Regions from separate parts of the Mesorhizobium sp. 113-1-2 genome, predicted to be linked through region 1. Evidence: predicted binding sites of a transcription regulator. Region 1 holds the regulator's gene; each other region holds the start of a gene.

Region 1 (2,267 bases):
CCGCCTTCATGTATCTGGGCGAACTGGTCGAGTTCGACAAAACCGAGAAGATCTTCACGTCGCCTCGCGAGAAGCGCACGCAAGACTACATCACCGGCCGCTTCGGCTGATCGCACGCATACGAGGACCAGGATCATGGCCGAACACACAGTCGCAGCCTTCGACGAGGATCTCGGACAGATCAGCAGGCTGATCAGCGACATGGGCGACCTCGCCGGCTCGATGGTCGGCGGCGCCACCAAGGCACTGCTGAATTCCGACAATGCGCTGGCCCAGCGCGTGGTCTCCGACGACGCGATCATGGACGCGCGCCAGCGCGAACTCGACGACCGTGCCATCACGCTGATCGCCAAGCGCCAACCGATGGCCGACGATCTGCGTCATGTCGTCGGCTCGATCCGCATGGCCGGCGACCTCGAACGCATCGGCGACCTTGCCAAGAACATCGCCAAGCGCGTCGGCACCGTCGGCCTCAGCGCCACACCGCGCGACCTGTCGCATTCCATCGACGCCATGGCGCAGCTGGTGCTGATCCAGGTGCAGGGCGTGATCGAGGAGTATGCGGCGCGCGATGCCGCCGCACTGGCGAAGTTGCGCGCCGACGACGAACGTATCGACGTCAAATACACCTCCGTCTTCCGTGAACTGCTGACCTATATGATGGAGGACCCGCGCAACATCACGGCCTGCACGCATCTGTTGTTCTGCGCCAAGAATCTCGAACGCATCGGTGACCACGTGACCAACATCGCCGAGAATGCGTACTATGTCCTGACCGGCACGCAGCTGCCCGCCAATCGTCCAAAACAGGACGAGACGGCGATGTCAGCGCCGGCGGCCTGAGCGCAGGGGTAACCAGTCGATGATCGCGCCACGCATCATGGTGGTGGAGGATGAGGAGCCGCTTGGGGTGCTGCTCCGCTACAATCTGGAATCCGAAGGCTACCAGGTCGAGGTGGTGCCGCGCGGCGACGAAGCCGAAATCCGGCTGCAGGAGAACGTGCCCGACCTTCTGGTGCTCGACTGGATGGTGCCTGCGGTGTCCGGCATTGAACTCTGCCGGCGCCTGCGAATGCGGCCCGAGACCGAGCGGCTGCCGATCATCATGCTGACCGCGCGGGGCGAAGAAAGCGACCGTGTACGTGGACTTTCCACCGGCGCCGACGACTATCTGGTCAAGCCGTTTTCGACGCCGGAATTCATGGCAAGAGTCAAGGCGCTGCTGCGCCGCGCCAAGCCGGAAGTGCTGTCCAGCGTGCTCAAGGTCGGCGACATCGTGCTCGACCGCGAATCGCACCGGGTCTATCGCAAGAAGAGCGAGATACGGCTTGGGCCGACCGAGTTCCGCCTGCTCGAATTCATGATGCGCCATCCCGGCCGCGTGTTCTCGCGCAGCCAGCTGCTCGACAATGTCTGGGGCGAGACGATCTACATCGACGAGCGCACCGTCGACGTGCATGTCGGCCGCCTGCGCAAGGCGGTCAACAATGGCCGCATGCCGGACGTTATCCGCACCATTCGCGGGGCGGGCTACGCGATCCGCGAGGATTGAGCGTAACCTGATTCAGGCTACGTTTTTCTTTACGGCAAGGCCTGATTTCGCCTGCACGCCCGGCGCGAAAATCTCCTGGTCGACGAAGGTCAGCGCGCGCATGGCGCAACCTTCGCGGATTAGCGGCAGTTCGTTCGGTTCGGTGTCGAAGGAAATCGATTTCGAGTGCTGGCCGCCGGCGGTCTGCGCGATCGCCTCGCGCAATGCCGGCTCGATCAGGTCGAAGGCGGCGGCGCTGACGCCGACCATGGCGACGGGCGCGGGATCGATCAGCGCGAACAGGCTGCCGAGGCCATAGCCCAATGCCTCGCCGGCCTTGCGATAGGCTTCTCGCTCAGGCCCGTCTCTTTCCCGTGCGGTGGCGGCGAGTGCCCGCATCTGTGCGTCGCTGACGTCGGCGACCGGCTCGGTGTCCTCGCCAAGCTGCCTGGCGTTGCGCCAGATGGCGTAGTTGCCGGCATAGGCCTCGACGCAGCCGCGGCGTCCGCAGCGGCAGAGCGCGCCGCCGGGCCGATGGATCATGTGACCGAACTCGCCGCCCGAGGAATGGGTGCCGGTGAACAGCTCGCCCTTCAGCACCAGGCCCATGCCGATGCCGTGCGAAAGCAGGATGGCGATGAAGTCGTCGCGATAGCGCTCGGGATCGCGCCAGCGCAGCGCCACCGCCATCATGTTGCAGTCGTTTTCCATGGTGGCGGGGATGCCGAACTCGGCC
Region 2 (2,267 bases), 1.7 Mb from region 1:
ACCGCGCCGGTCAGGATCTCGGGAGCGAAGAACAGCGGGAAGGTGACGCGGCGCAACCTCGCCCAGCGGGCCTGGCGCGACCAGATCTCGCCAAGCCTGCGCCGGCCGAGCGGCTGCTCGAAGGGTGCGGCGACGAGATTGACGCGCAGGCCAAGGCTGTTCACCAGCTTGGTCGCGGCGGCGTCCTCGGCGATTTCGGCGGCCAGCGCTCCAATGCCGCCATTGGCATCCAGCATCGGCTTGTTCCACAGCATGCTCTTACCCTGGGCAAAGCCAAGGCCGAGCGCCTCGCCGGCATACTGCCAGCGCGCCTGCAGCGTGTTGAGGAAGGCGCATTCGACCTCGGCCCAGAAGCCGTCCGGCCGTGAGCCAATCGGCGTCGAGCAGACAAGGCCGGTATCCGTCCGCCACGCCGCCATCAGATGCTGGATGTAGTCTCTCGGCATCAGCACGTTGGAGTCGGCCAGGACGACCCAGTTGTGCCGCGCGGCTTCCCAGCCCTTGACGCAATTGTTGAGCTTGGGATTGGCGCTGACGCGGTCGTCACCGATCAACAGCCGGGCCGGCACCTTTGGGAAGCGGGCGATGGCTTGTCTGATCAGACTGACCACCGGATCGTCGGCATGGGCGACGCAGAAGATCAGCTCGTAGCGCGGCCAGTCGAGCGAGAAGGCGCGCTCCAGTGTCTCATGCGTGAACGGTTCGACGCCGCGCGACGGGATGACAATCGACACCGGCGGCGATTTGCCGGCTGGCCGTGCGATGGTAGTGCGCTGTTTCAGTTGTGAAGCGGCGAGCAGGATACTGGCGGCGTTTGAAAGGATAAGAGCAGTCGAAAGCGAGGCGGCTATAAGAGTGAGTTCCATCGAGATCTGGTCACTCCAGAAAAGACAGCCAGCATCGTGGCCGTTTTCAACAGTTCGACAGAGCGCCGAGTCGCTCGGTTGGTGCACACCATCATTGTCATGTGTCACTTAAATGACATTCTTTGCCGGCACCTGCGTTTCAAGACGAGGCGCGACAAGACGCGCATGTTGACCTGCTCGCCGGGAGCGCCGAAAGGTTCTGCTTGTTGAGCATGATCTCTGGACGAACGGAAACCCGTTTGTCCGAGAAAACCGGTTCCCACTTTTCGGGATCATGCTTGAGATTGTTTTGGAGCCGCTTATGTACCGCGCCGTCACGCGCAACATCGAAGTGCAGGTCAGGCCGTTCTATCTCGAGGACCGCTCGGATCCTTCCGAGAACCGCTATGTCTGGGGCTATCAGATAACGATCGACAACCAGTCGGACGAATTCGTGCAGCTTCTGTCGCGCTATTGGCACATCACCGACGGTGCCGGCCGGGTCGAGGAAGTGCGCGGCCCGGGCGTCGTCGGCGACCAGCCCGAGCTCAATCCCGGCGACAGCTATCAATATACGTCCGGCTGCCCGCTCTCGACCCCGTCAGGGATCATGGTCGGGCACTACACGATGCGCAACAAGCGCGGCGAGACTTTTGATATCGCCATCCCGGCGTTTTCGCTGGATCTGCCGGGGACGCGGCGCACGGTGAATTAGCGTCTTTCTCCCCGTTACTATACGGGGAGAAATGCCCGGCAGGGCAATGAGGGGCGGCGTCGAGTCTCCTGAGATATCGTCGAGGACGGGGTTTGCGCACGGCTATTCGCCGAAGTTAGCGCCGCCCCTCATCCGCCCTTCGGCCACCTTCTCCCCGTGAAACGGGGAGAAGGAAGGACTTTACTGCGCCGCGAATTCCGCCGGGTCGAAGTCGTACTGTTTCGAGCAGAATTCGCAGGCGACGTGGATGCCGCCATCCTCGGTCGAGTCCTTGATCTCCTGCGCGGAAAAACCCTCGAGGATGCCGCGAATCTTGTCCCTGGAGCATGAGCACTGATCGGCGACCGGGGCGCCGCCAAAGACGCGCACGCCATGCTCGTGGAACAGGCGATAGAGCAGCCGTTCGGCACCGATCGTCGGATCGATCAGTTCGGTCGGCTCGATGGTGCCGAGCAGCGCCACCAGTTCCTGCCAGGAATTGTCTGACGGTTCATACGTCACGTCGCGCGGATCGCCGTCGCCGCCCGAAATGTCGGGCACGCGCATGCGCTCGGGTGACTGCGGCAGGAACTGCGCCAAAATGCCGCCCGCGCGCCACTGCTCACGCGCGCCGCCGACGCCGGGCGTCAAAAGCTTGGCCACCGAGAGCCTGACATCCGTCGGGATCTGCTCCGACTGGCGGAAATAAGTGCGCGCAGCGTCCTCCA
Region 3 (2,267 bases), 1.5 Mb from region 1:
GCCGAATGGCGAGCGCACCATTTTGAACCCCGGCGGCCAGATGCGCCCGCCCTTCGCCGCACCGGAGCCTGTCAGCGGCGACGCCGCCTATCTCAATGCCCTGGTGCTCGATGCCGGCCTCGTTGCCTCGCTGCGGACGATCCCGCTTGTCATTTCGCAATTTCCGCTGCGCAGCGCCTCGCCGCGCCCGGCCGACATCGTTATCGGATCGCGCGCCGATTTTCCCTGCGAGGACACGCGAGCGATCTGGGAGCGAGCGACGGGGATCGCCGGGCCTCGCCTGAGAACACTGGTGCTGACCGACGGAATGCGGCCGATCTCGCTCTATGACGGCAAGGCGCTCAACCACGTCACGCCGCTGAAGCAGGTTTCCGTACCCGACACGATCGGCGCCGGCGACTGTTTTACCGGGATTTTCCTGCATGGCCTGCTGCAGGGGCTGAGCCTTGAGCTTTCCGCCGAACAGGCCAGCCAGCAAACCGCCGAATGGCTGTCACAACGATCCCGTGCCGGCTGAGACAGGCGGTCCGGCAAGGCCGGCCTTCATGAAAATGTCATAAAAATCAAATGGAAACCGGCATTCGGGTGAACTAGAAAACATGTCCTGGAGAGATCGTGACCGGGGCGGCGGCAAGCCGGCGCAATCGTCGCCATGGTCGGTGTCCTCCGTCACCCATGATGTCGCCGACCTTGTCGCCCGTAAAATCCATGCTGAAACCGCTTCCTTGCAAGAGACATGACATGTGGCTGAGTGATTTCGAAATCGTCCTGCGCGACCGCGTCATCCCAAGCGGCGCGATCAGGATCGAAAACGGCAGGATCGCCGATATCCGCGAGAAGCCGGTCGAGCATGCCGACATAGAGGGTGGCGGCCGCCTGCTGCTGCCCGGCTTCATCGACATGCATGGCGACATGGTGGAGAGGGAAGTCGAGCCGCGCATCGGCGTGCACGTGCCGATGCCGATCGGCATTGCCGAACTCGACAAGAAGCTCGCCTCCTGCGGCATCACCACCGCCTACGCCGCGCTCTCCTTCATCGGCGCCAGCGTCACCAGCGGCGTGCTGCGCTCGGAAGATCACACATCAGCAATCATCGACACCATCGCCGGGATGAAGGACGACCTCCTGGTCGACCATCGCATCCATGCCCGCTTCGAAGTGACCTTCACCCCGGCGATTCCCAGGCTGCAAAAGCTGATGGATGCCGGCAGGCTGCATTTGATCTCGCTGATGGATCACACGCCCGGACAGGGGCAGTACCGCGACGTCGAACTCTACATCGCCCGCATCGCCAAGGAACGTGGCATGTCCGTTGCCGCGGCCTCCGAGGTCGTCGGCAAGCGCATGGCCGGTCGCAACGGCCAGGGTGATGTGCTGAATGCGCTGCAGGACCTGTCGGCGCGTGCGCAAGCCGCCGGCATCGTGCTCGCCTCGCATGACGACGACACGCTGGAAAAGGTGGAACTGGTCCACGGCCTGGGTACCGCGCTCTCGGAATTCCCGGTGACGCTGGAAGCCGCACAGGAAGCCCGCAGGCTTGGTATGCACACCGCCATGGGCGCGCCCAACGCGCTGCGTGGCGAGTCCTATTCCGGCAATCTTTCCGCCCGCCAGGCCTATGAGGCCGGGCTGCTCGACATGCTGGCCAGCGACTATCACCCGGCCTCGATCCTGCCCGCGATAATCGGCCTGGCGGAACTGCGGGACGATGGCCTCGCGGCGGCGGCCGCACTGACCAGCGCCAATCCGGCCACGGCGCTCGGCCTCACCGATCGCGGCGCCATCGAGCCTGGCCTTCTGGCGGATCTCGTCGTGGCCGAGCGTCATCCCGTGCCACGCGTGCGCGCCACCTTCCGCGCCGGTCGCATGATCTACAGCGATGGCACGCTTGCACAGGCGGGGAAAGCAGAACGCCTTGCCCTCGCCGTGGGTGAACGGGTACCGGCTGCCTCCCGGGAAAGCGCGTAGCGCTTTCCCCAGAGAATTGCGTCAAAACAAAGAGATAGAGCAACAGCAATTCCAGGAAAGTATGAGCGGTTTTCCCGGGAAAAGTGTGAAACGGCTTTCGCACAGAAGTTGCGTCAAAACAAAGGGTTGGAACAGTTCGCCGTGTCCGTGAAACGTCGAACCGCTCTAAACGTCGAGCACGACCATCATGCCGCGCACTTCGGCCATTTCCAGCAGCATGTCCTGCAGCGTTTCGACGGTCAGCGCCGCACCGGTTACGGCCAGTAGCTCGGTGATACTCTCTCTCATGGAAATGACCG

The links. Region 1 encodes PhoB, which activates phosphate uptake and scavenging genes when phosphate is short. Its sites were predicted from a motif close to TGTCATNNANCTGTCAT; they were not measured.
Region 2: the regulator PhoB is predicted to act here: its motif matches at 968-984, upstream of JN279_RS37795 (ceramide glucosyltransferase).
Region 3: the regulator PhoB is predicted to act here: its motif matches at 542-558, upstream of JN279_RS14740 (alpha-D-ribose 1-methylphosphonate 5-triphosphate diphosphatase).

What each region holds. Positions count from the first base shown of each region.
Region 1 covers NZ_AP023242.1:1,603,354-1,605,620, forward strand. Annotated here, with positions in the region: gene pstB (phosphate ABC transporter ATP-binding protein PstB) at 1-110, shown strand, start outside; gene phoU (phosphate signaling complex protein PhoU) at 136-843, shown strand; gene phoB (phosphate regulon transcriptional regulator PhoB) at 863-1,552, shown strand; gene JN279_RS07735 (ROK family protein) at 1,565-2,267, opposite strand, start outside.
Region 2 covers NZ_AP023242.1:7,874,933-7,877,199, forward strand. Annotated here, with positions in the region: gene JN279_RS37795 (ceramide glucosyltransferase) at 1-866, opposite strand, end outside; gene apaG (Co2+/Mg2+ efflux protein ApaG) at 1,168-1,560, shown strand; gene JN279_RS37805 (Hsp33 family molecular chaperone) at 1,741-2,267, opposite strand, start outside.
Region 3 covers NZ_AP023242.1:3,073,574-3,075,840, reverse strand. Annotated here, with positions in the region: gene JN279_RS14745 (carbohydrate kinase family protein) at 1-517, shown strand, start outside; gene JN279_RS14740 (alpha-D-ribose 1-methylphosphonate 5-triphosphate diphosphatase) at 742-1,968, shown strand; gene JN279_RS14735 (hypothetical protein) at 2,134-2,267, opposite strand, start outside.